3 regions of the Streptomyces sp. NPDC007095 genome follow, and region 3 is predicted to be linked to each of the others. Evidence: riboswitches for the same ligand, from Rfam matches in the RefSeq annotation. Region 3 holds a riboswitch; each other region holds the start of a gene.
The links. A riboswitch is a leader RNA that binds a small molecule or an ion and turns the genes downstream of it on or off. The one in region 3 is predicted to bind thiamine pyrophosphate.
Positions count from the first base shown of each region.

Region 1: it holds a riboswitch for thiamine pyrophosphate, as region 3 does, so the genes downstream of both, thiC (phosphomethylpyrimidine synthase ThiC) here and ABZ656_RS10410 (cytosine permease) in region 3, are expected to answer to the same signal.
Region 2: it holds a riboswitch for thiamine pyrophosphate, as region 3 does, so the genes downstream of both, ABZ656_RS28585 (thiamine ABC transporter substrate-binding protein) here and ABZ656_RS10410 (cytosine permease) in region 3, are expected to answer to the same signal.

Region 1 covers NZ_JBEYFS010000004.1:43,220-52,676, forward strand. The annotation lists gene ABZ656_RS02600 (GntR family transcriptional regulator) at 1-85, shown strand, start outside; gene ABZ656_RS02605 (hypothetical protein) at 333-632, opposite strand; gene ABZ656_RS02610 (ATP-binding protein) at 957-1,523, opposite strand; gene ABZ656_RS02615 (tetratricopeptide repeat protein) at 1,743-3,053, shown strand; gene ABZ656_RS02620 (ATP-binding protein) at 3,163-3,687, opposite strand; gene ABZ656_RS02625 (hypothetical protein) at 4,087-4,263, shown strand; gene thiC (phosphomethylpyrimidine synthase ThiC) at 4,310-6,139, opposite strand; TPP riboswitch at 6,132-6,309, opposite strand; gene ABZ656_RS02635 (YibE/F family protein) at 6,381-7,931, shown strand; gene ABZ656_RS02640 (SsgA family sporulation/cell division regulator) at 7,992-8,429, opposite strand; gene ABZ656_RS02645 (helix-turn-helix domain-containing protein) at 8,530-9,327, opposite strand.
Region 2 covers NZ_JBEYFS010000092.1:19,676-29,132, reverse strand. The annotation lists gene ABZ656_RS28610 (LOG family protein) at 1-702, shown strand, start outside; gene ABZ656_RS28605 (LAETG motif-containing sortase-dependent surface protein) at 852-1,541, shown strand; gene ABZ656_RS28600 (maleylpyruvate isomerase family mycothiol-dependent enzyme) at 1,624-2,424, opposite strand; gene ABZ656_RS28595 (ABC transporter ATP-binding protein) at 2,435-3,499, opposite strand; gene ABZ656_RS28590 (iron ABC transporter permease) at 3,625-5,268, opposite strand; gene ABZ656_RS28585 (thiamine ABC transporter substrate-binding protein) at 5,313-6,386, opposite strand; TPP riboswitch at 6,469-6,588, opposite strand; gene rlmN (23S rRNA (adenine(2503)-C(2))-methyltransferase RlmN) at 6,678-7,784, opposite strand; gene ABZ656_RS28575 (DUF6233 domain-containing protein) at 8,026-8,364, shown strand; gene ABZ656_RS28570 (hypothetical protein) at 8,690-8,995, opposite strand.
Region 3 covers NZ_JBEYFS010000022.1:2,247-11,703, forward strand. The annotation lists gene ABZ656_RS10400 (intradiol ring-cleavage dioxygenase) at 1-476, shown strand, start outside; gene ABZ656_RS10405 (maleylacetate reductase) at 482-1,564, shown strand; TPP riboswitch at 1,629-1,723, shown strand; gene ABZ656_RS10410 (cytosine permease) at 1,713-3,116, shown strand; gene thiD (bifunctional hydroxymethylpyrimidine kinase/phosphomethylpyrimidine kinase) at 3,157-3,963, shown strand; gene ABZ656_RS10420 (NAD(P)H-binding protein) at 4,031-4,894, opposite strand; gene ABZ656_RS10425 (helix-turn-helix domain-containing protein) at 4,984-5,691, shown strand; gene ABZ656_RS10430 (hypothetical protein) at 5,842-6,174, shown strand; gene ABZ656_RS10435 (hypothetical protein) at 6,717-6,941, shown strand; gene ABZ656_RS10440 (hypothetical protein) at 7,087-7,359, shown strand; gene ABZ656_RS10445 (NPP1 family protein) at 7,760-8,527, shown strand; gene ABZ656_RS10450 (hypothetical protein) at 8,726-9,457, shown strand, end outside.

The DNA.
Region 1 (9,457 bases), on a different contig from region 3:
AGAGCTCCGCGTCGGGGCGGACCGCGCCGAACTCGCCTACCGGATCACCGCCGACAAAGAGCCCACGCGGCGTGCCCGGGGCTGACCGGCAACTGGCATCGGTCGAAACAGCCTTCACTTCCTCAAGGGCGCGCCTGCGGCGCGCCGGGCCGCCCGGCCGCCCCGGCCGGGCGTGCGGCGTGGCCGCCGGTCCCGTCCGGTCGCCGGGCGCCCCTGACCGCAGCACACCCAAAGAGTCGAGGCGTCGACCGGACAGCGTGGGTCGGGGCCCGCGGGGCTGGGGGTCGACGGCCGACGTGCCCACGCGCGCCACTCACCAGCGAAGAGGCGCCTCATGCTGTACCGCCGTCGCCGCCCGAGGTGACCACCTCCAGGAGCACGGCGAGCCGCTCCACCGCGTCCGGCCAACCCGCAACCCGTACGACCCCGCGCCCGTCCTCGTTCGTCGAGGCCACCGCCCGCACCTGCGACAGCTCGAACCCCGCACCGAGCAGCGCCCGGTTCAGCCGGTCCGCCGCCTCCCGCGCACCGCGCCAGCCCGACATGTAGTCGGCGCCGGACACCCACAGACCGCAGTCCGCACCCGCGACGTCCAGACCGTCGCTCAGCCAGTCCTCGCCCGAGCCAGTCACCTTGCCCACCTCTGCCCTGATCTAGGTAACGGAACGTCAACTCTCTTTGTCCCAGGGCAGATGCGCAGCGCAGCGGCCCCGGTACCATCAGGCACCGGGGACCGCTGAGTCCCTCTCCGGACCACCCCGGTAGCTGCCAGGCGCGGGGGTGGTCCGGTCTCGGTATGAGGTTGTGAAGCGCGGCCCCCTAGGAGCCGGGTGGGGAACCCGGCGGATCAAGCCCAGGAGACCGCGCCCCGTTGGCCGGAGGGATGGCTCCGGCCCCGAGCCGCCGCCCACTCCCGATCGCCGGGGAGCGACGAGGGCGCGACGGCTCGGAGATCGTCAAAGCTGCCTGTCTCCGGTTTCGCCGTCGAGGTCGAACCGACACCACACGGTCTTGCCGCCCGGCTCCTCCGGCGTCCACCAGACCGCCGCTGCCAAGCGCTGAACGATCAGCAGCCCCCGGCCGCTGTCGGGTAACACCGCCTCCGCCAACTCCCCCAGCAGGCCCGGAGAGAACGTGTCTCCCAGCGGAAGCAGAGGAGGTGTCGAGTCCTCATCGGTGACCCCGACAAACAGCCACTTCGGCCACAACTTGAAGGTCACATCGATGCGCCGAGTTCCACCGGGATGAGCCAAGCAGCGGTCCGGCACCGCATGGTTCACCACGTTGCCGACGAGTTCCGAGACGATCAGCCGGGCATCATCCACGGACGCATCCGCACCCGCCCCCTCAAGGAACGTGGCCGTCATGTTGCGCGCAACGCGAAGCGTGTCGGGGAACTCGGCAAAGAGCGTCAGCGTCAAGAAATGCCCGGCCGAAGACGGATCAGGCGCCACGTACCAGTGAGCGAACGCATCCAGCTCGCTCACCACGTGCTCGTGCTGCTCTGCTCTTCTCGCATCCATGCCCACAGCCGCCCGTCTCTGGTCACGTCTGCCGGGGCGTTCCCGGCAGGGTGGACAGAGGGTGCACCCCTTGTACCGGCCGTCGCTCCCCCCTCTTGGGGACCCCCCTCGTGGGTACACTCGCGAGACGGACACAGAAGGAACATCAGGTCAGGTCAGTCACATTGGGGAAGTGAAATGACCGAAGCTGCTCCGACACCGGCCGCGTTGCCGCCGCACGTGCTGGAACGCGCGGACGTGCGTTCAGCGATCGCCAATCACGACTTCGGCGAGGTCTTCAGACTCGCCCGGCTCCACGGCAAGGTCAGCTACGCCAAGATCGCCGAGGCGATCGGCTACAAGCGCGAGCACATCGGCAAGATGGCCCGGCCGGAGACCGACGGCAAGGGCGTTCGCCCTCGGATCACGCAGCACCGCAAGATTCTTGAAGTGGTGGATGGACTGCGCATTCCGGGCCACCTTGCGGGACTGGCTCCACGTCCGTGGGAACTGGAGCAAGGGGCAACCATCTCGGTGCCGGATGACCCCAGCGCCCTGCTTGCCCAGGGTGGTGCGGGACTGTGGGACGTCGCCGAGTTGCTACGGCGTACCGAGATGTCCAGCATCAACAGCGCGGCCCTGGAGTCGATCGAGCAGGGCATCGACCAGTTGGCCCGCGCCTATCCCTACGCCGACGCTGACTATCTCCACCAGCGCACCCGGAACGGCTTGCAGTACGTCACCAAGCAACTCGAAGGCCGCATGACCCTGCGCCAGCATCGGGAGCTTCTCGTTGATACCGGCTGGCTGTTTCTCCTGAATGCCTGCGTTCAGTACGACCGGGGCCAGCGAGAGGCCGCCAACCTCAGCAAAGCCGCAGCGCTCCGGATCGGCGATGAAACCGGACACGGAGAGATCAAGGCATGGGCTTGGGAGATCGAAGCCTGGTTCGCCCTCACCCAAAGCCGCTGGGACGACATGCTCCGCGCCGTCGAAGCCGGACACTCCGCCGACCAGACTCATTCCGTCGGCGTGCAGCTCTACGCGCACAAGGCACGCGCCGCCGCCCGCATGGGAGACGCCCGCCTGGTCCGCGATTCCCTGGACGCCGGCCGCGCACGGCTGGACCGCCTACCCCGCCCGGACCACCCCGAACACCACTTCATCATCGATCCGGACAAGTGGGACTTCTACGAGATGGACGCGTACCGCCTACTGGGAGACGACGAACGCGCCGCCGCCCACGCCCGGTCCGTGATCCGCATCAGCACGGGCCCCGACGGGACCGAGGTCTCTCCCATGCGCGCCGCAGAGGCCCGCCTCACGCTCGGAGTCGCCGCAGCCCGTACCGGGGACATAGAAGAGGCCATAGGCATGGGCACTACAGCCCTTGCAGCCGACCGCAAGTCGCTCCCCTCCCTGCTTTTAGTCGCCGACGAGTTGGACAAGGAACTCCGCTCTCGGTATCCCCGCGAGGCCGCCTCACGCGACTTCCACGAACGGATCATGACCATCAAGCGAGGCACCACTCAGCCTGAGCTCCCGTTCTAGGCTAAGCATTGACCATCTCGCTGCGCAGGCCGGTCTACTGCCCCGTGCGACTTTTCGGGGCAGACGACACCGCGGTGCTGGGCTGAGCTGGGCCCCTGGCGGGTGGACCTCAACCCTTGACGGCCTCTGCGATCTGCAGGGCGGCCTGGGCGGGTGTGAGGTGCGTGGTGTCGATGACCTCGGCCTCGCCATGTAGCCATGTTCGGGCCGCCTCGGCGTAGGGCTCAAGGTATTGGAGACGGAACGGGGAGTTGGGGCCAAGAACAGTGTCGCCCGCGATGCGTCCACGGAGGGTGTCTTGGTCAGCGTGGAGGACGAAGTGCCGTACCGGGATGGCATGTTGGGCGAGGCCCGTGCTGATCTCGCGCCAGTACTCCTCGACCAGGACGGTCATGGGCATCACCAGAGTGCCGCCGGTGTAGTCGAGTACGCATCGGGCGGTCTCGACTACGAGCGGCCGCCATGGCGGCCAGTGCTGGAAGTTGTCCGTCGCGGGCAGCCCCGGCGTGATGTCCATGAGTGTCTCGCCGACTTTCTCGGCGTCGAACACCCGTGAATCCGGGATCAGCTGCTGCACGAGTGCACTGGTCGTCGTCTTGCCTGCGCCGTGGGTGCCGTTGAGCCATACGATCATGGAACCCAACGCTAGCGCCGTGCGGGCCGCAGGAACGGGCACAGCAGAAATCCGGTACGGATTCGGCGTTTCTCAGGGTGGTGCCAACCACCAAGATCAGGTATCACCTATCTCGAAAAGTCGCACCCCGCAGCAGCCGACAGGCACAACATGTAGTGGCAAGTGGAGCTGACAAACCCACAAGTTGTGGTTGATGCAGGTTTTTTGACGACAGACACGGTGCGATCACCCGCAGCGCGAAAAACCCCAGCCCGAATGCACCGAGTTGGGGTCGGCACCCGCCTGAGCTGGGCTCTATATGAGTTTCGAGGCGCCTGTTGACCCTACATGGAGTCGGCTTCTTGATGAAGCCTCACGGCTCTTCAGGCTCGTGTCCAGCTTGAAGGGTGGGTGATCATCATGGCCGCAAAGAAGATCAACCCTGGCACCCCGGCCCCCGACTCCGGGCAGTACCGTCCGGTTGGAGGCGGTAGCGAAGTGACCGCCGTACAGGGCAAGCCCCTGCCGCCGACTCCCAAGGCGGGCCAGGGCTGGAAGCTGGTCGACAAGACCAAGCACAAGCCCAAGGGCAAGTAGGTAGCGAGGGGGGGCAGGCCCGACGGCCTGCCCCCCCTCGTCACGTTCAGTCGGCCAAGGGCAGGTACACCCTGTTCCCGCTCGCCGCGAACTCCTTCGACTTCTGGAGCATCCCCTCGGCAACCTCCTCCGCCGTCGCCCCAGCAGCCGCCGTACCACCGAACTGCTCTGTGATGCTTTGGCTAATCTTCATGCTGCAGAACTTCGGGCCGCACATGGAGCAGAAGTGCGCCGTCTTGGCGGGTTCGGCCGGCAGGGTCTCGTCGTGGAACTCCCGTGCCGTCTCCGGGTCGAGGGCCAGGTTGAACTGGTCCTCCCACCGGAACTCGAAGCGGGCGTCGGACAGCGCGTCGTCCCATTCCTGCGCACCTGGGTGCCCCTTGGCGAGGTCGGCTGCGTGGGCGGCGATCTTGTAGGTGATGACGCCGGTCTTGACGTCGTCACGATTGGGCAGGCCCAAGTGCTCCTTGGGCGTGACATAGCAGAGCATGGCCGTGCCCCACCAGGCGATCATCGCGGCACCGATGCCGGAGGTGATGTGGTCGTACGCCGGCGCGACGTCCGTCGTCAGCGGGCCGAGCGTATAGAACGGAGCTTCATCACAGATCTCCTGCTGAAGGTCGATGTTCTCCTTGATCTTGTGCATCGGGACATGTCCCGGGCCCTCGATCATCGTCTGTACATGAAAACGCTTCGCGATCGTGTTGAGTTCCCCGAGCGTCCTCAACTCCGCGAACTGAGCCGCGTCGTTGGCGTCCGCGATCGACCCGGGCCGCAGCCCGTCGCCGAGCGAGTACGTGACGTCGTACGCCGCGAGGATCTCGCAGAGTTCCTCGAAGTTCTCGTAGAGGAACGATTCCTTGTGGTGCGCGAGGCACCAGGCCGCCATGATCGAGCCGCCGCGCGAGACGATGCCGGTCTTGCGGTTCGCGGTGAGCGGCACGTACGGCAGCCGCACGCCCGCGTGGACCGTCATGTAGTCCACGCCCTGCTCGGCCTGCTCGATGACCGTGTCCTTGTAGATCTCCCAGGTCAGCTCCTCGGCGCGGCCGTCCACCTTCTCCAGAGCCTGGTAGAGCGGCACCGTGCCGATGGGGACGGGGGAGTTGCGCAGAACCCATTCCCGCGTGGTGTGGATATTGCGGCCGGTGGACAGGTCCATGACCGTGTCCGCGCCCCAGCGGGTGGCCCAGGTCATCTTCTCGACCTCCTCCTCGATGGAGGAGGTGACGGCGGAGTTGCCGATGTTGGCGTTGACCTTCACCAGGAACCGCTTGCCGATGATCATCGGTTCGATCTCCGGGTGGTTGACGTTCGCGGGCAGCACCGCGCGACCGGCGGCGATCTCCTCGCGTACGACCTCGGGGTCGACGTTCTCGCGGACCGCCACGAACTCCATCTCGGGCGTGATCTCGCCCCGCCGGGCGTACGCGAGCTGCGTGACCGCCTCTCCGGAACGGCCTCGACGTGGCTGGCGCGGCCGCCCCGGGAAGACCGCGTCGAGGTTGCGCAGGCCCCCGCGCGGAGCGGTGTGCTTGATTCCGTCGTCCTCGGGACGGACGGGACGGCCCGCATACTCCTCGGTGTCACCGCGGGCGATGATCCAGTTCTCGCGCAGCGGCGCGAGGCCCCTGCGTACGTCGGTGTCGACGACCGGATCGGTGTACGGGCCGGAGGTGTCGTACAGCGTGACGGACTGCCCGTTGGTGAGATGCACTTGACGGACCGGCACCCGCAGATCGGGGCGCGAACCCCCGACGTATCCCTTGTGCCAGCCGATGGACTTCCCGGCCTCCCGTGGCTGTTCGCCCTCGGGCGGGGCAGGCGCCTCGCCGATCTGGCTGGAGGCAGGCGTGCGTACGTCCTTGTTGGTCATGAGACCTACTCCCTACGCCGGCATTACCCGGTAACAGGTTCGGCGGTCGACGCAGCGGATTCCGTCTGCAGACGTCCCTTGTGAAACATCACTCGTTCCACGTGAAACATCGCTAAGACGAAGGTCAGCGCCCTCTCAGCCCGGTGCTCCGAGCTCCCGCGTGTGCAAAGGTGACTCCACGCTAGCGTCATATCTGGCGCGGTGAACAGAGGGCCATCACCGTTCTTGCGATGATCGGTCGGTGACCACAACGCAGCAGCCCCCGTTCCCGCCGTCCGAGCCGCCGCGCCGACGCGGTCCCGGAGACGGCTATGGACCTGGTCCCGGAGACGGCCACGGACGCGGGCCGGGCAGTGGCCTCGGTCCGGGGGGCGGGCATGGGCACGGACCGGGTGCGGGACACGGGCACGGCCCCGGGGACGGACACGGACATGGGTCTGGGGACGGGCCTGGGAATGGACATGGGCCTGGGGACGAGCACGGGTCTGGGCACTCGCACAGTCACAGCCATGGGCCCGCCACGCCCGTCTCCAAGCATCTGCGCAAGGTCATCGCGGCCATTCTGATCCCCTTCGCCGCCGCGGTCGTTGTGGGTCTCGCGGTGCTCTGGCCCGGTGGCGCCCCGTCCCACGAGCGCACCGGCGTCGGCTTCGACCGGCAGACCCAGCAGGCCACGGTCACCAAGGTCGACAAGGTCAGCTGCAAGTCCGTGAACGCGTCGGGGGAGACCCCGAGCGGCGACACATCCACCGCCGAGGGCTCCTCCGCGCAGCAACAGGCGACGGGCGACTGCAAAAAGGCGACGATCCGGATCGACACCGGCAAGGACAAGGGCCGTACGTTCACGGAGATCATCCAGCCCGACCAGTCACGGCAGTTGCACGAGGGCGAGAAGGTCGTGGCCGCGTACGAGCCCTCCGCGCCCAGGGACCTGCAGTACTCGGTCACCGATGTGAACCGGAAGTTCCCGATGGCGCTGCTCGCCGGGATCTTCGCGCTGGCCGTCGTGGTGGTGGGCCGGATGCGCGGTGTCATGGCGCTGGTCGCACTGGCCATCAGCTTCGTGATCCTGACCTTCTTCATCCTGCCCGCGATCCTGCAGGGCTCGAATCCGCTGGTCGTGGCCGTGGTCGGGGCGAGCGCCATCATGCTGATCGCGCTCTACATGTGCCACGGCCTCTCGGCCCGTACATCGGTGGCGGTGCTCGGCACCCTGCTCTCCCTGGTGCTGATCGGCATCCTCGGCTCGGAGTTCATCGGCTGGGCGGCGCTGACCGGCAACACGGACGACAACACCGGTCTGATCCATGGCCTGTATCCGTCCATCGACATGAGCGGTCTGCTGCTCGCGGGCGTCATCATCGGTTCGCTCGGTGTGCTCGACGATGTGACGGTGACGCAGACGTCGGCGGTCTGGGAACTGCACGAGGCCAGCCCGACGATGGGCTGGCGCGATCTGTACCGCGCGGGCATCCGGATCGGCCGTGACCACATCGCATCGGTCGTCAACACACTCGTCCTGGCGTACGCGGGTGCAGCGCTGCCCCTGCTGCTGCTCTTCTCGATCGCGCAGAGCAGTGTGGGCACGGTCGCCAACAGCGAACTTGTCGCCGAAGAGATCGTGCGCACCCTGGTCGGCTCGATCGGCCTGGTCGCCTCTGTGCCGGTGACCACGCTGCTGGCCGCCCTGGTGGTCTCCGCGGACCGCCCGGCAGTCGCGGCCGCCGCCACGGGGCCTGTCGATAGCAGGGCGCCGGCACGCGGCGGGAAGGGCCGTCGCCGCAAGCGCTGAAGCCTCCCCACGCCCGCGTCACCGGTGAGGAAGCGCACTCCACTTGGGGGACTGGGGGCCTCAGCCCGCGCTCTGCTCCTCCGCCAGGATGCGGTCCAGCGCCTCGTCGAGGTGTGCGTCGAAGTCCGCGAGGGAACGCTCCTGCCCCAGCGGCACCAGCTTGTCCGTGCGGTCGAGGAAGGCCACGAGCGGCGCCGCCCCGGACCGGAACAGCGCGTGGTCGCCGCCGACCTGGAGCCGGATCAGCACCTCGCCGAACGCCTCCGGGTCGGCGGGCGCGATGTGCACATCCCCGTCACCGCACGGCCGTCCCACGCCGTCGATCAGCAACTCCCGCCCGAACGCCCAGGTCACGGGCGCGTCGCCGGGCAAGTGGAAGGTCAGCCGCACGGCGTAGGGATCACAGGTCTCGTATCGCAGCTCCACCGGAATGCGGAAAGAGAGCTCCTCCGAAACGAGGAAGCTCATCATGACCTCTGCCTGTACCGACTCGCGCATCGCCTACCCCGTCGTTTTGCCGTCGACCGGCCAGGAATCATCCCCCTGACTCTGCTGAAATATTGCTCAACGTACACAAGAGATCACAAGGAGTGAGTTTTCAGATGCTGATAGAGATCGCGAGTGTCCCCAGTAGTCTGCCGATCTCACCTTGCAATTGTCGCGCCGCGGGCAGCAGTCGATCGGCCTGGTGAAGTGGGAGAGAAAAGGCCATTGCGGCGGCAGTTGTGCCGACCGTGATGGGAAGGGCCGCACAGACCGTGCCCAGCGCATACTCCTGGCGCTCGATGACGGGCTCCATGCGCCCCGTCCGCTCCAGCCGCCGCAGCAGACTGACGTTGTCACGCACCGTATAGGGAGTGATCGACTGCACGGGGTAGCGGTCGAGATGATCCCGGCGGGCCTTCTCGTCGAGCTGGGACAGCAGACACTGGCCGATCGCATGGGCGTGTCCGGTCTCCCGGAAGTCCGCCCACTCCTCGACCGCCGGATTCCCTGGGGTGTCGGCGACACACATGACCTCGATCTCGCCGTCACGGTAGACCGCGTAGTACACGGGCGCACCGATCGAATCGCGCCACTGGGCGAGCGTCTCGCTCACCGTGCTGCGACGTTTCTGCTGCGCTCCGCTGCTGCCCAACCGCTCGGCGGCCTCACCGAGGAAGAACAGCCCCTTGTCACGGCACAGATAGCCCTCGTGGACCAGGGTCCGCAGCAGGTGGTAGGCCGTCGGCAGCGCGAGCCCGGCCTCCCGGGCGAGCTGCTTCGCGGGGGCCCCGTGCTCGCGCATGGCAACGGCCTCCAGCAGACGCATCGCTCGCTGCACGGAGCCGATCAGGGTCGTGGGATGCGGCTCCGGCGATACGGCTGCCAGGGGAGGAGTGCGCGCATCCGGCAGGGGGGTGCGCGCCTCGGCGGGCGAGGTGCGGGGTTGGGTGGGCGGGAGACGTGTCCCCGCGGAAGCGCTGGACCGCTGGAGGGGTGGGGCGGGTGGTTGTGCGGGTGCGGTGTCAACCGTGGCCAAGGGG
Region 2 (9,457 bases), on a different contig from region 3:
GACTCGGTGTCGGACGCGCTCGACGAACTCCTCGTCGGCACCCGAGTCGTGGGCGTGATGGGCGGTCACGCGATGGCACGCGGCACGGAGGCCTACGAGGGCGCCGCACACCTGGGACGCGAACTGGCGCGTGCCGGGCTCACGGTCGCCACCGGCGGCGGCCCCGGCGCGATGGAGGCCGCGAACCTCGGCGCGTACGCCGCCCCGTTCGACGACGAGATGCTCACCGAGGCGCTCCGGCTCCTCGCCGAGGCGCCGTCGTTCACCCCCTCCATCAGCGACTGGGCGCGGGCCGCCTTCGCCGTGCGCGAGCGCTGGCCGGGCGGCGGCCCCTCCATCGGCATCCCGACCTGGTTCTACGGCCACGAGCCGCCGAACGCCTTCGCCGCCCATATCGCCAAGTACTTCGCCAACGCGACCCGGGAGGACGGGCTGTTGGCCCGTTCGAAAGCGGGCGTCGTCTTCCTGCCGGGCGCCGCCGGGACCGTACAGGAGATCTTCGACAACGCGACCCCGAACTACTACGAGTCGCGCGGTGAGCCCACCCCCATGGTTCTTGTGAACCGTGCGCATTGGACCGAAAGACACCCCACTTGGCCCCTTCTCCAGTCCCTTGCCCGCGAACGGTCCATGGAGTCCCGGATCGCACTGGTGGACCGGATCGAGGAGGCACCGGACGCGCTCAAACGCCTCGGCGGTTAATGACAAGGCAAAGCCGACGGCACGGCAGGGCATATGCATTGACAGCCCTTAGGCGGCACTTATAAACCTGTGAGGCCCGAGGGGGCCCTGTTGACACAGCAGAACCCCCCTTAAACCCCCCGCAGTTGCGCATTCTGTGAAGGGCAATCGTGTCCATATCTCGCCGTACCGCACGTTCCGTGCGAATCCTCGGTGTTGCCTCCGCCACCGCCGCGCTCGCGCTCGGTGCCGCCGGCAACGCCCTTGCTTGCAACATCAGTGAGTTCTCCGCCGAAGCCAAGTGTGACGGCTCCAAGGGCGTCATCACCGTCACCGACGTGGACGCCTCCGGCACTCCGGCGGTCGTCTCCGTGTTCCTCGAGAACAACGGCGCCGACGTGCAGAAGGTCGGCCAGCAGGAGGTCAAGGGCTCGCGGCAAGGCGTCACCATCACCTTCGCCGAGGACTGGAAGCCGAACGCCACGTACCGCGTCCACGTCAAGGCCGGAAACCTGGTCGACGCGGACATCAAGGAGAACGTGACCGCTCCGTCCACGGCCTGCGCGACCGAGTCGCCCTCGCCGTCGGCCTCGGAGACCCCGAAGCCGTCGGAGACCCCGTCCTCGCCCGCCTCCTCGGGGACGCCTTCCGCGAACCCGTCGGAGTCGGAGAGCAGCGCCGCGCCCGCGACGCCGGGCGACAACGCCCCGTCCCCCGCCGCCGGCAGCTCCAACCTCGCCGAGACCGGTGCGAACTCCAACACGCCGATGATCGCCGGTATCGCCGGTGCCCTCGTGCTGGTCGGCGGCGGAGCGGTGTTCTTCGGCATGCGTCGCCGCGGCGCCTCGAAGTCGAGCTGAACCGCACACCGTACGTCCGCGTGAAACGTGTGGCCCGTCCCTCTCGAAGGGGGCGGGCCACACGCCTGTCCGGGTGCGCCGGCTAGCCGAAGGTCGCCCGCTCCAGCCAGAAGTCCAGCAGCTCCCGCTCCCCCAGCACCTCCAACCGCCCGTCGTCCAGCGGCAGTCGGCGGTAGAAGGCAAGCAGGACGTCGGTGAGCGGGCCGCGCAGCGCGACGGTCGCCTTCTCGTGGTCCCGGCGCCAGACGACACCCTCCTCGGTGAGCTCGACGACCCACTCGGCGTCGAGTTCGGGCGGGGTGTCGGTGGCATGCAGGTGGATGCTGCGGCCCGGGCCGCGCAGTTCGGCCGCGGCGGCGTCGTGCGGCCGCGTCCGCTGCACGAACTCGATGATCCCCAGCCACTCGTCGATCGCGTCCGCGGCCACATCGGGCGCCACCTCGTACGGCAGCCCGGCCGCCAGCGTCGCGTCGGCGCGGTGGATCACCAGCTCGTGCGTCATCCGGCGGGCCCAGAAGCCGGAGCTGAGGTCCCCGGCCCAGGCCCACACCTTGGTGTCGGGCCCCGCCTCGCGCAGCGCGGCCACGAGCATCTCGCCGGTCTCGGCGAGCCAGGCGTCCAGCGCGGCGGGGTCTCCCTCGGCGGCGGGTCCCTCAAGGAGCGGCACCTGCTCGTCGTGGACGTTCTCCCGCGCCCTCGTCCGGACGATGAGCTCGACCCAGCGCAGCGCCCCGCCCGTGTGCCGTACGAGCCGCTCCAGCGACCAGTCCGGGCAGGTCGGCACGGTCGCGGACAGGTCGGCCCCGGACGTCACCACATCCCTCAGCCGCCGCACCTCCAGCTCGATCGCGTCGCAGTAGCGGTCATGTGCCAGTAGCGTCATGATCCGCAGCCTATGGCGCCGACGGCTCCCCGAGCACGACGATTTCGGCTGCCTCGAACGCCACGCCGACCTCGTCACCGGGCGCGGGCGCCTCCCGCAGCGCGCACGCCGCCTCGATCCGCGGCGCGTCTTCCGGCTTCAGCTGTACGGCGACGTGGGTGCCCCGGAAGGTGCGTGCGGCCACGGTGCAGCGCAGCCCGTCCGCGGGGGCGACCAGCCGCACCCCAGCGGGCCGTACGAGAAGCGTGCCAGGTCCCTGCGCGGTGCCCTCCGGCACCGGGACCTTCCCCCACGGGGTGTCCGCGAGCCGATCGCGCACCGTCGCCGCGACCACGTTGTCGAAGCCGAGGAAACGGGCCACGAACTCGTCCGCCGGGTACTGCCAGACCTCAAGTGGCGTGCCGGACTGGGCGATCCGTCCCTCGCGCATCACCACGACCCGGTCGGCGAGCGCGAAGGCCTCGCCCTGGTCGTGGGTGACGGCGAGCACGGTCGTGCCCAACTCGCCGAAGAGCTGCCGGAGTTCGACGACGAGCCGTTCCCGCAGTGAGCGGTCCAGCTGGCCGAGCGGCTCGTCGAGCATCAGCAGCCGGGGGCGCGGGGCGAGCGCACGGGCCAGCGCGACCCGCTGCTGCTCACCGCCGGAGAGGGCGGCGACAGCGCGCGCCTGGGTCCCGGGCAGCCCGACCAGCTCCAGCAGCTCCTGGACCCGTGCGGCCTGTTGGTCCTTCGACGCGCCATGCATGCGCAGCCCGAAGGCGACATTGCCGCCCACGTCCCGCTGCGGGAAGAGCTGGTGGTCCTGGAACATCAGCCCGACGCCCCGCTTGTGCGCGGGAACCCCGGCCTGGTCGCGTCCCGCCAGGAGCACGCGGCCCGCGTCGAGCGACTGCAGTCCGGCCACCACCCGCAGCAGCGTGGACTTGCCGCTGCCGCTCGGTCCGAGCACACACACGATCTCGTGCTCGGCGACGTCGAGGCCGACGGCGTCGAGTACCGGCCGACCGCCGAAGCGTACGGTCGCGGCCTCGACCCTCAGCAGGGCGTTCTGCGCGCTGGGATGCTCCGTCGGCATCCGCTCCCGCGTCTCCCGCGTCCACCGCGTCTCCCGCGCCAGCTCTGTCGCCTCCGCCGCCTCCGCCGCCTCCGCCGCCTCTGTCGCCTCTGTCGCCTCTGTCGCTTGCTTCGCGAGTCGCGCCATCAGAACTCCCCCGTCCGGTCGGTGCGGATGCGCTCCAACAGCAACAGGGCCACCGCGCACACCACCATCAAGATCGTTGAAAGGGCCATCGCCTGGCCGTAGTTGAGGTCACCCGCACGCCCGAGCAGCCGGGCCACGGCAACCGGCAGGGTCGGGTTGTCGGGCCGCGCGATGAAGACCGTCGCCCCGAACTCGCCCAGCGACACGGCGAAGGCGAACCCGGCCGCGATCAGCAGCGCCCGCCGCACCATCGGCAGGTCGACCTCTCGCCACACCCGCCAGGGCGACGCTCCGAGGACGGCGGCGGCCTCCCGGAGCCGTCCGTCCACCGCCCGCAGCACCGGCAGCATGGTGCGTACGACGAAGGGGACGCCCACCAGCGCCTGCGCGAGCGGCACCAGGATCCAGGAGGAACGCAGATCCAGCGGCGGTTCGTCGAGCGCGATCAGGAAGCCGAACCCCACGGTCACGGCGGACACGCCGAGCGGCAGCATCAGCAGCGCGTCGAAACCCCGTACGAGACGCCCGGTCATGGGGGTCCTCCCGGTCGAGCGAAGCCGAGACTGGGGGAGGGTGAGCGCGGCGGCCGCCAGGCCGCCGATCACGACGGCGACGGCGGTGGCGGCGAGCGCGTACTCCAGCGAGTTGCCGATCGCCGCGATCGGCGCCACCAGGAAGATGCCGCTGTCGGCCGAGGTCAACGCCTTGTAGTACGCGAATCCGTAGCCGCCGGGTGCGTCCAGGGACCGCTGGACCAGTACCCCGAGCGGCAGGACGAGGAGAACGAGGATGCTCGCCAGGACCCCGCCCAGCAGCGCCCACTGACCGGCCCCGCGGGGTCGGCGCACGGTCACCTCCGGAGCCACCAGGCGCAGGGCGGTCTCCCGGCGGCGTACGGTCCAGGCGTGCACGGCGAGGATCGCGCCGACCGCCACGAACTGGACGATCGTCAGCACCGCCGCGGTCGCGAGGTCGAAGATCTCCGAGGTCTGCCGGTAGATCTCGACCTCCAGGGTGGAGAAGGTCGGCCCGCCGAGGATCTGCACCACACCGAACGAGGTGAAGGTGAAGAGGAAGACCATCAGCGCTGCGGCGGCCACGGCCGGGCTCAGCGCCGGCAGCGTCACCTTGCGCCAGGCCGCGAACCGGGAGGCACCCAGCATCCGCGCGGCCTCCTCCTGACGCGGGTCGAGCTGCGACCAGAGCCCGCCGACGGTCCGTACGACCACCGCGTAGTTGAAGAAGACGTGCGCGAGCAGAATCGCCCAGACGGTGGTGTCCAGCCGTACGCCCCACAGCTGGTCGAGGAGTCCGCCCCGGCCCACCAGGGCCAGGAACGCCGTACCTACCACGACCGTCGGCAGCACGAACGGGACCGTCACCACCGCTCGCAGCACCTGCTTGCCCCTGAAGTCGAAGCGCGCGAAGACATACGCGCCGGGGAGCGCGATCAGCAGCGTGAGCGCCGTGGAGGCGAGCGCCTGCCAGGTGGTGAACCACAGGACGTGCCGGATGTCGGACTGAGCGAGCACCTCACCGATCCGTCCGAACCGCCAGACCCCGTCGGTCTTGAGGCCGCGGGCGACGATCGCGGCGACGGGGTAGGCGAAGAAGACGGCGAAGAACGCGACGGGCAGGGCCATCAGCCCGATCCGCGTCGCGCTCTCCTTGCGGCTCCTTCGAGGCGCTACTTCAGTACGAGCGAGGTCCACGACTTGACCCACTGGTCACGGTTGTCGGCGATCTTGGCGGGCGCCAGGGTCTCGGGGTCCTTGGCCTGCGGGCCGAACTTCACGAACTCCTCGGGCACCTGGGCGGTCTCGCGGACCGGGTACACGAACATGTTCAGCGGCATGTCGTCCTGGAACTTGACGCCGATGAGGAAGTCGAGAAGCGCCTTGCCGCCCTTCGTGTTCTTCGCGTTGCTCAGCAGCCCCGCGTACTCGATCTGGCGGAAGCAGGTGCCGCTCGCGACCCCGGTCGGCGCGGTCTTCGGCTTCGGGTCCGCGTAGATCACCTCGGCGGGCGGGGAGGAGGCGTACGAGACGACCAGGGGCCGGTCGGCCTTGGCCTTCTTGCCGCCCGCGGACCCGGAGAATTCGTCGTTGTAGGCCTGCTCCCAGCCGTCGACCACCTTCACGCCGTTGGCCCTGAGCTTCTTCCAGTAGTCCTGCCACCCGTCGTCCCCGTACTTCGCGGCGGTCCCGAGCAGGAAGCCGAGGCCGGGCGAGGACGTGGACGCGTTCTCGGTGACGAGGAGGTTCTTGTACGCGGGCTTGATCAGGTCGTCGAACGAGGCGGGCGGGGCCAGCTTGTGCTTGCTGAAGTAGGCCTTGTCGTAGTTGACGCAGATGTCACCGGAGTCGATGGGCGTGACCCGGTGCTTGTCCTGGTCGATCCGGTACTGCTGGACGATCTGGTCGGAGCCCTTGGCCTCGTACGACTGGAACAGCCCGTTGTCGAGCGCACGGGACAGCAGTGTGTTGTCGACGCCGAAGAAGACGTCGCCCTGCGGGTTGTCCTTGGTGAGGATGGCCTTGTTGACGGCCTGCCCGGCGTCGCCGTCCTTGAGGACCCTGACCTTGTACCCGGACTGCTTCTCGAAGTCCTGCAGCACGCTCTTCGACACGGCCCACGAATCGTGGCTGACGAGCGTGACGGTCTTGGAGTCCCCGGCGCCGCCGCTGTCGGAGGACCCGCACGCGGACAGCGTGACGAGGCCCAGCCCGATGGCGATGGCCGTGGTCGTCCTCTTGGTGATCACTGAATTCCTCCTGGGATGACCAGGAAGAGACGCGGCCCTGCCCGGGATCCTCGGAAGGTTCCCGGGCAGGGCGCAACAGCTTGAGTGATGCCCGAACTTCCTACCCAGAATGACCTGGGCAAGGTTCAGAGGGTCTGCGGCCCACCGGTTGCTCCGGCTACCGCACTCTCAGCGCTGTGGCGCTCCCCTGTCGGAATATGAAGATGTCGGAATATGGAATTGCACTGACTGACAGTGGCCGGCACCAGCTGGCAGAAAAGGCGCCGCCGGGCACTGCCGCCGATCAGACTATCGCTCGGTCGCGGCCAGCTGTCCGCATGCCCCGTCGATCTCCTGGCCACGGGTGTCCCGGACGGTCACCGGCACCCCGTGAGCCGCGATCGCCTCGACGAACGCCTTCTCGTCCTCGGGCCGCGAGGCGGTCCACTTCGAACCCGGCGTCGGGTTCAGCGGGATGAGGTTGACGTGCACGGGCTTGCCCTTGAGCAGCCGCCCGAGCCTGTCACCACGCCATGCCTGGTCGTTGATGTCCCGGATGAGGGCGTACTCGATGGACAGCCGGCGCCCGGACTTGGCCGCGTACTCCCAGCCTGCGTCGAGCACCTCGCGCACCTTCCACCGCGTGTTGACGGGGACGAGGGTGTCGCGCAGCTCGTCGTCAGGGGCGTGCAGCGAGATGGCGAGACGGCACTTGAAGCCCTCGTCGGAGAACCGGTGGATGGCGGGCACCAGCCCGACCGTCGACACGGTGATCCCGCGCTGCGAGAGCCCGAGCCCGTCCGGCTCGGGGTCGGTGAGCGCGCGGATGGCGCCCACGACCCGCTTGTAGTTGGCGAGCGGCTCGCCCATGCCCATGAAGACGATGTTGCTCAGCCGCGCCGGACCGCCCGGGATCTCGCCGTCCCGGAGGGCCCGCATCCCGTCCACGATCTGGTGCACGATCTCGCCCGTGGACAGATTCCGGTCCAGCCCGGCCTGTCCGGTGGCGCAGAACGGGCAGTTCATCCCGCAGCCCGCCTGCGAGCTGATGCACATGGTCACCCGGTCCGGGTAGCGCATCAGCACGGACTCTACGAGCGTGCCGTCGAACAGGCGCCACAGGGTCTTGCGGGTGGTGTCCTGGTCGGTCGACAGATGCCGCACGACCGTCATCAGCTCGGGAAGCAGCGCCTCCTGAAGCTTGCCGCGCGCGGCGGCCGGGATGTCCGTCCACTCCACGGGGTCGTGCGCGAACCGCGCGAAGTAGTGCTGCGAGAGCTGCTTGGCGCGAAACGGCTTCTCACCGATCGCGGCAACCGCCTCTTTGCGCTCGGCTGGCGTGAGGTCGGCGAGGTGCCGCGGCGGCTTCTTGGCTCCGCGGGGGGCGACGAATGTGAGTTCTCCGGGCTTAGGCATGGCCATACCAGTGTCGCAGATCGAATTGCGTGACCTGGGCCGCGAGCCGTGCAGGGTGGTCGTCGTGCGTCGTCCCTGGTCGTCCTGGGCTTTCCTCGAACGGCCCGGGGACGGCCCGGCGACCTTATGGAACACGTCCGCGCGGGTGGGCGCCCCGTCTCCGTCTCGCGCGCTCACCCGGAAGAAGGGGCCCTCAGGCTGCGAGGTGCTCGCGAGAGAGCGCAGCCCTAGAATCGAACACGTGAACGATGATCTGCCGCCCGACCTACCGAGGCTCCGTACGTTGGAAACGTGGCTGATCCTCTCTCTTACGCGGGTACAGCGACACATTGCCGACATCGAACAGCGGGAGGCCGAGCGTCGACACGGCCAGCAGGTACTGCCGCCGATTCCTGACTGGCTGCTCGAAGTGGGCATAGGCAGCGGCAAGTCCCCCGTAGCGGTGCACGTCGGCGGCTGCCACATGGCCGGCGGACGCGTGCGGGGCATCCCACGCGACCAGGCCCTGCGAGCCATCACCGGAGGAGTCGACGCCTGCTCCCACTGCCGACCGGACAGCGAGCTCGGGATCCTCGACTGATCCAGTCATCTGTCCCGCACGCGACTAACCGCCGGCACTCGCGAACGGCGTCCCCCATGATCTACGCATCACGAGTCGTCCGATCTCGGTCCGGGGGCGTCCGCTGACGTTCGCATCGAGGCTCGCATGCCTGGTCAGAAGACCTGCCGGACCTCGACGGATGTCGACGGACCGACCTGGAATCTGCGGCGATTGAGACCCCGATTGAGACCACGACCTCTTCGCCCCAACCAGGTCAGGGCAAGAACCCGACCCGACCTCGGCCGCGTTCGTGCGCATCAGGTCATTGGCATGAGATGGCCTGGCCGGGGACTCGAAGGGAGTACTAAAGCACGAAGATCAGGACGCCTCCGCGGTTGAAGAAGAACCCGTGGTCGTCGAAGCGGTGATCGAAGCGGAACCCGTTGTGGTCGAAGCGGTGATCGAAGCGGAACCCGTTGTGGTCGAAGCGGTGATCGAAGCAGCCTCCGCCCCAGTCACCGCGGTCGCCGCACGAGTTGGTGGTCACATGAGTCTGCACGGCAGGGGCTGCCGCTGTGGCCGTGCCTGCTGCTCCGATCGCAGCGCCGCCGGCCATCAGAATGCCGGCCGCGGACACCGCGGCGAGACGCCTCGCGCGTTGTGCTCGCATGATGGATACACCTTTCCTTCCATCGTCTCGCGGAACTCTCAGCGGGACGAGACGGATAGCCACAGCCGCGAGGGAGGAGCGGCGCGGTCGCAGCATCGCCTCGTACATACGAGGATCACGTCTTGCAGCCAAGATCCCCGCTGCACGGGAACCAGCCGACCCGGGCGTACCCCCAGGTTGAGGCTCTCTATCTCAGTACGCTGACGGCGCCCTTTGGGATTGCGCTTCGGCGGGAAGTCCGCGGCATTCTGACAGCCGCCGCCTTCTCTCGGAGCTCTTCACCCGCGGCGGGGGTGCCGTCGACCAGGCCGCTCACCGGCGCCTCAGTCCCATGCCGCCAAGACGTCGGGAACCGTTCAGGGGCTCGATCCGCTAAGCGGATCAGGCCCCTGACCTGGTACTTCACTGTCGGGACGGCGGGATTTGAAGGTGATCCTGCCGCCGCTGAGCGTCGCGTCCTTG
Region 3 (9,457 bases):
TACTGGGCAAGGGCGGCACCCCGCTGCCGGGCGCGGTCCTCGACGTGTGGCAGGCCGACTCCGAGGGCTACTACGACGTCCAGCAGCCGGACGTCCAGCCGGCCGGCAACGGGCGGGGACTGTTCACGGCCGACGCCGAGGGCCGCTTCTGGTTCCGCACCTGCGTACCGAGCCCGTACCCGATCCCCACCGACGGCCCGGTCGGTGAACTGCTGCGCGCCACGGCCCGGCACCCCTACCGCCCCGCCCACATCCACTTCATCGCCTCGGCCGAGGGCCACGCCCCGGTCACCACGCACATCTTCGTCGCGGGCAGCGACTACCTCGACTCCGACGCGGTGTTCGCGGTCAAGAAGAGCCTGGTCCAGGACTTCACGGAGACCGACGACCCGTCCCTGGCGGGGGAGTTCGGCGTCCCGAACCCCTTCCGCCACGCCCGCTTCGACCTCGTACTGGAACCGGAACGAGCACCATGACCGACATGAACACCCCGCTCGACTTCTCGTACGAGACCCAGCCCGCGCGGATCGTCTTCCGGCCCGGCGCCGCCGTCTCCGCGACCCCCGACGAGGCCGCCCGGCTCGGGCTGCGCAGGGTGCTGGTGGTCTGCGGCGGCAGGGGCGAGGACACGGCACGCGCGGTCGCGGACGCCCTGGGCGACGCCTGCGCGGGGCTGCACGCCGAGGCCCGGATGCACGTACCCGTAGAGGTCGCCGACCGGGCCGTCGAGGCGGCGCGCGCGGCAGGCGCCGACGGGTGTGTCGCGGTCGGCGGTGGCTCGGCGATCGGCCTCGGCAAGGCGATCGCGCTGCGCACCGGCCTGCCCCTGATCGCCGTGCCCTCCACCTACTCCGGCTCCGAGATGACCCCGGTCTGGGGACTCACCGAGCACGGCGCCAAGCGCACCGGACGCGACCTCGCCGTCCAGCCCCGCAGCGTCGTCTACGACCCCGAGCTCACCCTCTCGCTCCCCGTGCCCCTCACCGTCACCAGCGGCGTCAACGCGCTCGCCCACGCCGTCGAGGCCCTCTACGCGCCCGACGCCTCGCCCCTCGTCTCGCTCATGGCCGAGGAGGGCGTACGGGCGATGACAGGGGCCCTGCCGCTGGTGGCCGCCGCCCCAGGCGACCTCGACGCGCGCGGCCGGGCCCTGTACGGCGCCTGGCTCTGCGGCGCCTGTCTCGGCGCCACCACCATGGGCCTGCACCACAAGCTGTGCCACGTTCTCGGCGGCACCTTCGGCCTGCCGCACGCCGAGACGCACACGGTGGTCCTCCCGTACGCCCTCGCTTTCAACGCGCCCGCCGCGCCCCGGGCGATCACCGCGCTCTCGCGGGCCCTGGGCTGCACCGACGACGTCCCCCATGCCCTGCGGGCGCTGGCCGGGGACCTCGGTGCTCCCCGGAGCCTCGCCGAACTCGGTCTCAAGAAGACCGACCTGGCGGTGGCCGCCGAACAGGCCGTCGCACAGACGTATCCGAACCCGCGCGAGGTCACCGTGGACGGTGTGCTGGCGCTGCTGACGGCGGCGTACGAGGGCAGGGAGCCGAGCGCCGACGCGTAGCAGCGGTGCCGTGCGGACCCCTCCCCCTGGGGCATACCGCGCCCGCCGGGCTATCCTGACCGCCGAACCGGACACGGGGTGCCCCGCACGAGGGCTGAGATCACACCCGTCGAACCTGAACCAGTTAGGACTGGCGGAGGGATGTCTCATGTCGTTGCCGTATGCCCGTAACGCTCGCGCTGAGGTGGCCGTCGGAGGCCCGCAGGGCGTATTCGACGGGCGGATGCCCACCGCCCCTGGGGATCTGCACGTCGAGGCGCGCGGAATCGCCCCGGTCCCGGAGGACCACCGCTACGGCGGCCCCGGCCGTCTGTTCACCGTGTGGTTCGCCCCCAACCTGACCATGACCGGCGTGTTCACCGGCACCGTCGGCATCGCGCTCGGCCTGGACTTCTCCACCGCGCTCGCCGCCGTCGTGCTGGGCACCCTCCTGGGGGCGGTTCCGACCGCGTACCTCGGCACCTGGGGGAGCCAGACCGGCGCCGGACAGCTGCCGCTCGCCCGCCTCGCGTTCGGCCGGGCCGTGGTCGTCCCCGGCGCCCTGCAGTGGCTGTCGTCCATCGCCTGGGACGCGCTGATCGGCCTCTTCGGCGGGGACGCGCTGGCCCAGCTGTGCGGCTGGCCGTTCTGGCTGGGTGTGCTCGTCATGATGGCGGCGCAGGGGGCGCTCGGCGTCCTCGGCTACGAGGCGATCCACCGGCTCCAGACCGTGATGACCTTCGCCCTCGCCGCCGCGTTCGTGGCCCTGACCGTGAAGCTCCTGAGCGGCGCCCACACCACCCCCGCCGCAACCGCCCATGGCGCCGACCGGGCCGGGGCCTTCGTCCTGACCTGCACCATCGCGCTCAGCCTTGCGCTGTCGTGGGCCCCGTACGCGAGCGACTTCAGCCGCTATCTGCCGCGCACGGCGTCCCGCCCGCGCATGTTCTGGTACACCCTGGCCGGCGTCAGCGTGTCCTTCGTGGCCGTCCAGGCGCTCGGACTGTGGGGCGCAGCCGTCTTCACCGACCAGACCGCCCGCGGCGTCGACACCCTGCTCGGCGGGGGCGCCCTCGGCGCGTTCGGCCTGCTCGCCGTGGCGCTCGCCGCACTGAGCAGCAACGCCATGAACGACTACAGCGGCTCGCTCGCCCTGCAGACCATGGGCGTACGGCTGCCGCGCCCGGCCGCCGCGGCGCTGGCCGCCGTCCTGGGCTTCCCGCTCGTGCTGTGGATGCACGCCGCCGACACCACGGCCCGCTTCCAGAACGTCCTGCTGTTCGTCGGCTACTGGATTCCCGGGTTCGTCGCGATCGTCGCCGTCGACTGGCTCGCCCGGGCCAGGGCCCGCGGCGGCGCACCCGTCGACCTGGCCGACGAGAGCGCCCGCCCGCGTCCGTGGTGGCCCGCGCTCGTGGCGTTCGTCGCCGCCTTCGCCGCCGCGGTGCCGTTCATGAGCACCAGCCTGTACGTCGGCCCCGTCGCGCATGCCCTGCACGGCGCCGACACCGCCTACGGGGTGGCGTTCGTCGCGGCCCTGCTGGTCTATGTCCCGCTGCGCCTGCGCCGCTGACCCCGCCCCCTCACCCCCTTCGTACGGAGTGACACCCACCATGCCCGCGAACAAGCCGACCGCCCCGCCCCGCGTCCTGACCATCGCCGGATCGGACTCCGGGGGCGGCGCCGGCATCCAGGCCGACCTGAAGACCATGCTCGCGCTGGGCGCGCACGGGATGAGCGTGCTCACCGCCGTCACCGCGCAGAACTCCCTCGGCGTACAGGGAGCCTGGGAGCTTCCCGCCGAGGCGGTGCGCGCGCAGTACCGCAGCGTCGTGGACGACATCGGTGTGCAGGCCGTGAAGACCGGCATGCTCGCCTCGCCCCTGCTCGTCGAGACCGTGGCCGAACTGCTCTCGGACGTCGGCGCGCCCGTGGTGGTGGACCCGGTGAGCGTCTCCAAGCACGGCGACCGGCTGCTGGCGGACGACGCGCTGGACGCCGTACGGACCGCTCTGCTGCCGCTGGCGACGGTGGCCACCCCGAATCTCGACGAGACCGCCGAGCTGACCGGGATCAAGGCCACCGGTGAGCGGGACATGTGCCGGGCCGCGGAACAACTGCTGTCGTACGGGCCCCGCTGGGTCCTGGTGAAGGGCGGCCACCTGCCCGGCGAGGCCGTCGACCTGCTGACCGACGGCACCGAACAGCACTGGTTCCGGGCCCCGCGCCACGACAACCGCCATACGCACGGCACCGGTTGCACCCTGGCCTCGGCCATCGCGGTGGGGCTGGCGCAGGGGCGGGCGGTGCCGGAGGCGGTGCGGCTGGCGAAGGAGTACGTCACCGGCGCGATCGCGGCGGGATTCGCCCTGGGCTCGGGCCTCGGACCGGTCGACCACGGCTGGCGGACGCGCGCCTGAACGCCGCGGGTCCGTCCGCACGGCGGACGAGGCCGTCGTCCGCTGCGACCGACGGGGAACCCGGACGTCAGCCGGTCGGCGTGATCGTTGTCTTCAGGACGTCCGCCAAGGCCGTCGTGGGGCGGTCGAGCAGGCGGCCCAGCGTGGGGTCGACCGGAGCGAACTGTCCCTGCCGGCTCGCGGCGAACAGGCCGAGAAGCAGGTCGGCGCCGGCCTCGGGCAGACCGCGGGCGAGCAGGCTCGCGCGGTAGTCGGCGTCGGAGACGACCACCCGGCGGACTTCGCGGCCCGTGAGCCGCGCGGCGATCGCCGCGATATCCGCCAGGTCGAGCGACTCGGGGCCGGTGAGCGCGGGTGTCGTCCCGTCGAGGCCCCCGCCGGTGAGTGCGAGCGCCGCAGCCTCGGCGAGGTCGGCGTGGGCGGTCCAGGCGACCGGTCCGTCCTCCGGCGCGGCCAGCTCGCCCGTCTCGAGCGCGTGGCCCAGCAGCATCACGGCTGAGGAGGCGTAGAAGCCGTTGCGCAGCGAGGTGAAGAAGACCCCGGACTCCCGGAGCGCCGCCTCGGTGGCGGCGTGGTCGCGCATCGGAGCGAAGGGGGAGGACGGGTCCGCGCCCATGTGGCTGGTGTAGAGGATGCGCTCGGCTCCGGCTGCCGCCGCGGCCTCGATGGCGGTGCGGTGGTGGTGGACGGCGTCCACGCCGGTGCTGTCCGTCGACACGACGAGGACCTGCTGGGCGCCCTCGAAGGCGTCCGCGAGGCCAGCGGGGTCGCCGAAATCGCCCTGGCGGACGCGCACGCCCCGGTCTTCGAGCTCCCGTGCCTTCTGCGGGTCGCGCACACTGACGCCGATCCGCTCGGAGGGGACGCGCTCCAGCAGCCGCTCGGTGATCAGCCGGCCGAGTGCGCCATTGGCGCCGGTGACGATGATCATGACAACCTCTTCCCTGTTTCCATCGATAACGCGATGACGGTACCACTGGAAACTCACATCGGTAACAGGATTCTGTTATCGTCGGAATCATGGAGAGTGAGGACGTCACCGCGGCGGACGGGCACCGTGAACGCATCGTCGTGGCCGCCGCCCGGCTGCTGGCCGAAGGCGGGCCGGACGCGGTCTCCACCCGGGCGGTGAGCGCCGCGGCGGGCGTGCAGCCGCCGGCCATCTACCGGCTCTTCGGCGACAAAGAGGGCCTGCTCGACGCGGTCGTCGCCCACGGCTTCACCGCGTACCTGACCAGCAAGACCGCCCGGAAACCCACCGATGACCCGGTCGAGGACCTTCGCGCCGGCTGGGATCTGCACGTCGGCCTCGGCCTGGCCAACCCTGCGCTGTACACCCTGATGTACGGCCGGTACCGCCCCGGCGCACCCTCGCCCGCGGCGCTCGCCGCCTTCGGGGTCCTCGCCGGGCACATACGGCGCGTCGCCGAGGCGGGCCGGCTGCGCGTCCCCGAGGACCGCGCCGCGGACCTCGTCCACGCGGCCGGCTGCGGTACGACGCTCACGCTCATCGCCACCCCCGAAGACCGCCGCGACCCGGAGCTGTCCCGCACCGCCCGCGAGGCGGTCATCGCGGCGATCGCCACGGACGCCCCTGCCGCGCCCGCACCCGGGCCCGTGGCTGCCGCCGTCACCCTCCGGGCCGTACTCCCGCAGACCGACGCCCTGACGGCGCCGGAACGCGGCCTCATGGAGGAGTGGCTCAACCGAATCGCCGACCGGGACTGAGGGCGGCTCGGTCGGGCGGGGTCGGCCGCCCCGTGCCTACGCGGAATCGGGTAGGACGGCCCACCGCATCCGAGTACGCGTACTCATGATCGACTTCCTTGCCTCGCGCAGGCTGGTCCCACAAGCCGTCCAAAGGGAGTCATCGTGGGTATGGCAAGCCGAGTTCACCGCCCGTCGTCCGTGATCAGCAGTGGCCCGGCCCGGTCCGCACTGGGCCTCGCGCTGGCCTGCGTGACCCTCGCGATGCTGACCGGCTGCTCCACCGAGGACGCGAGCTGCGGTGGTGGCGAGTACCCGGTCATGGCGGTGGGCGGCACCGGCAGCACCTGCGTGTCCAACGGTGACGAGCCGCCGAAGGGGTACGTCCGCTATCCCGAAGGGAAGGTCCCCCAGCACGTCGGCGACAAGTGGGACACCTACTGGAGCACCCACACCATCGACGAGAACGGCAAGATCATCGAGGCTCCCGACGCCGGGGTGTGACCACCGGCTGCTCGGCGACGCCCGGCCGCTTCGGTCAGGACCGGGCCGTCCGGCGGTGCATGGGCGGTCGATCAATGATCTCGATGTACATGATCCGGCCGTCCGCGACGTCCAGGATCAGCATGCCTTTCGAGGGCGTGAGCGGTACACGCCGATGGCCCGGGCCGAACGGCTTCCCCTGCGGATGATCTGCCGTCCGGATGCTCTGGCGGAAGTCGTCACCGCAGTCGCACTCACCCGCCAGGCGGACATCCCGCACGCAGATGGCCGGCTCGCTTTCCCCCTCCTCCTCCAGGAGGGTGGCCACAGTTCGGCGACGAGGTCCGGGAAGACATCGCGAACGAGGGGGTGCTCCTGCTTCGTGCGGGAGGGTGGCCGCAGCGGTCGACCGGGCGCCGATCAGGGCCGTCCACCGCTGAACGTCGCACGAGTGGCGGGTGGTCGTGCGCTGAAAATCGAACACGTGCTTGAATTCGGGTATGACGTACCCACACTTCCAGGGCCGGGATGCAGGCCGGGACCGGAGAGGCGAGGCTGGATCCATGTCTGAACCGTTGCCTGTCATCGTGGCTCCGCCGAGTGACACCGGTGGCCGCCGAGTCCGAGTGCACGGCGAGAACCTCGGGTTGGCCTACAACCTGGAGGACCTGTCCGAATTCCTGCGACGCGCGGGTCTTGACGTGGACCCCGTGACCGCGGCGGTGTCCCCCCTCATCGACTGGCGCGGTGTCGGTCCGGAGTACTGGGGGCCCGAGACCCGCAGATGAGGGCGCCCCTGTGGCCGCCCCGTGTGGCCGCCCCGCGCGGACTGCCACACGTGCAGCCGTCGTACGTACGTCCGTCCGACGGCACTGGGTGGTGCCGTCGATCGTGCGTCTTGTCGTGCCGATCGGTGACCGGTGCAACGGGAGCGTGACCGACCCGTTCGCGCCACCCCCGGAGGCGGGGTCCGCAATCGCTACGTCGGAGGGGCGGCGGTGGACCAAGGAGTCGGCCGGGGGCTTCTTCGCGGCCACCGCCGCCTTCGTGGTCGTGCAGGCGCTGGTCTTCGAACCCGTCGGCCGGTTGCTTCCCGACTGCACGCACCGTGTCACCACCCTGGCGGGGATCCTGGCCGCGACGCTCGCCTGCCCACTCGCCACCCGGTGGCTCAAGCGCCTGCCCTCGTCGGCTCCGCCGAAGTGACGTCCGGGGTGTAGCCGTACCCTCGGGGCGCCATCGAGGAAGACCCGTTGGACGGGGTCGCTCACCGCGCCCAGGTCCCGTGCGGCAGTCGCGGTGCAGCCGCCGCGCTGCCGTCGGGTGGCCTCGTCGTACTGGCCGTACCGGCCGCACTCGCGACACCGCCTCCTCGCGCGTGTCCTGCGCCGTGCGCCGTGCGCCGTGCGCCCTGTGCCCCGCGCCCCGGCGGCAGGGCGGGGCGCCGTTGCCAACTCCGCCTCCTTGTCAGTTGGTTGACCTTTCATCACTCAGACACCCCCTGACGCTTGCGTTGTCGACGAGAGGGGGAATGGTGATCTGGGCATGCCAATCCGACCGGGTGTGCCCGGCCCGCCCCCACATCGCGGTCGATCAGGAGGACGCAGTGAAGAGAAGCTCGCGCATCCGCAAGGTCTCGCTCATCCTCGGCAGTGCGGTCGCCCTGGTCGTCGCCTTCCCCGGCAGCGCCCTCGCCGCCCCGCCCCAGGCCCTGCCCGCCGACGCGGACGGACTGGAGCAGACGTTCCAGCCGGCCTTCGACTACGACACGGACGGCTGCTACCCCACCCCCGCCATCGGTCCCGACGGGACGATCAATCCCGGCCTCAACCCGTCCGGCGCCCTCAACGGTCAGTGCCACGACGCCTCGGACCTCGACAACACCAACGGCTACTCGCGCGAGAAGTGCAACAACGGCTGGTGCGCCATCATGTACGGCCTCTACTTCGAGAAGGACCAGGCCGTGCTCGGCAGCGGCCTCGGCGGGCACCGCAACGACTGGGAACACGTCGTGGTGTGGGTGCAGAACAACGAGGCCCAGTACGTTTCCACCTCCGCCCACGGCAACTTCAACGTCTACGGCCGTGACCAGATCCGTTGGGACGGAACCCACCCCAAGGTCGTCTATCACAAGGACGGTCTGAGCACCCACTGCTTCCGCCCCGCGAACGCGAACGACGAACCGCCGGAGAACCACTACCACGCCTGGCAGTTCCCCGACCTGGTCGGCTGGAACGGCTACCCCGCCGGTCTGCGCGACAAGCTGAGCGCCTACGACTTCGGCAGTGCCGTCTTCGGCCTCAAGGACGGCAACTTCAACTACCACCTGGAGAAGGCGAAGCCGGCCGGTATCCCGTTCGACCCCAATGCGTGATAGTCCGTCAATTGAGGTGACACTCGGATGAGTTGATGAGGCTATCGGCCACTCTCGACGCGTGATCGTGGCGTACATCACCCCTGGAGGGGGTGGAAACGTGAAGCAGGGCTTCACGTCTTCATGGCATGCTCACATCTAGTTACTCGCTGGTAATCCCATGCCACCCCCACCCCCCCCTCAGGACTGATCTTGCGCATCCGCAAGCGGCCCTTGCGCGCCCTCGTGCCCGCGCTCGCCGCCTCCGCCCTCCTCCTCGCCGCCGGCTGCTCCGCAGACCCGGGCCAGAGCTCCGCCGCCGAACGGACCCCGGACTCCGGCGCATCCGCGACCGCGACTGCGAACAGCGACCAACCGCTCGCCGTCGCCGCCGCCCCCGCCGCGGCGGCCACCTCGACCGCCGTCGCGCGCCCCGGTACGGCCGGCGGGAAGGCCCGCAAGACCTCGCTCACGGTGAAGTCGTACGACAACCACACCCGACGAGCCGTCATATCGACTGTCGGCAAGGGGACTTCATCGCCGTCCCCGACCGGGACCCCGACCTCCGCGGGCACCGCGACGCCGGGCCGCACCGCCGTCGGCGACGTCATCGCCAGTGCCCCCGCGCCCGGCGCCCCGGACGGACTCCTCGCCAAGGTCACCAAGGTGATCGGTGAGACGGCCGACGGCACCGAGGTCCAGACCGCGCCGACGACCCTGGACACGCTGCTGGGCGACGACGACGCGAAGGGCACCGTCCCGGTCGACCCGGCCTCCTTCGACGTCGAGCGGCTGCTGCCCGACGTGAAGGTCTCCTGGGCGAAGACGGGAGACATCCACTCCGGCCTCGAGGGGACGAAGGTCCCGCTCGGCAGCCTGCGGGTCGATGTCGCGACGAAGGTCGCCACGGCCGAGGGGGCACCGGCCTCGGCGGCCGCATCCGTGTCCGGC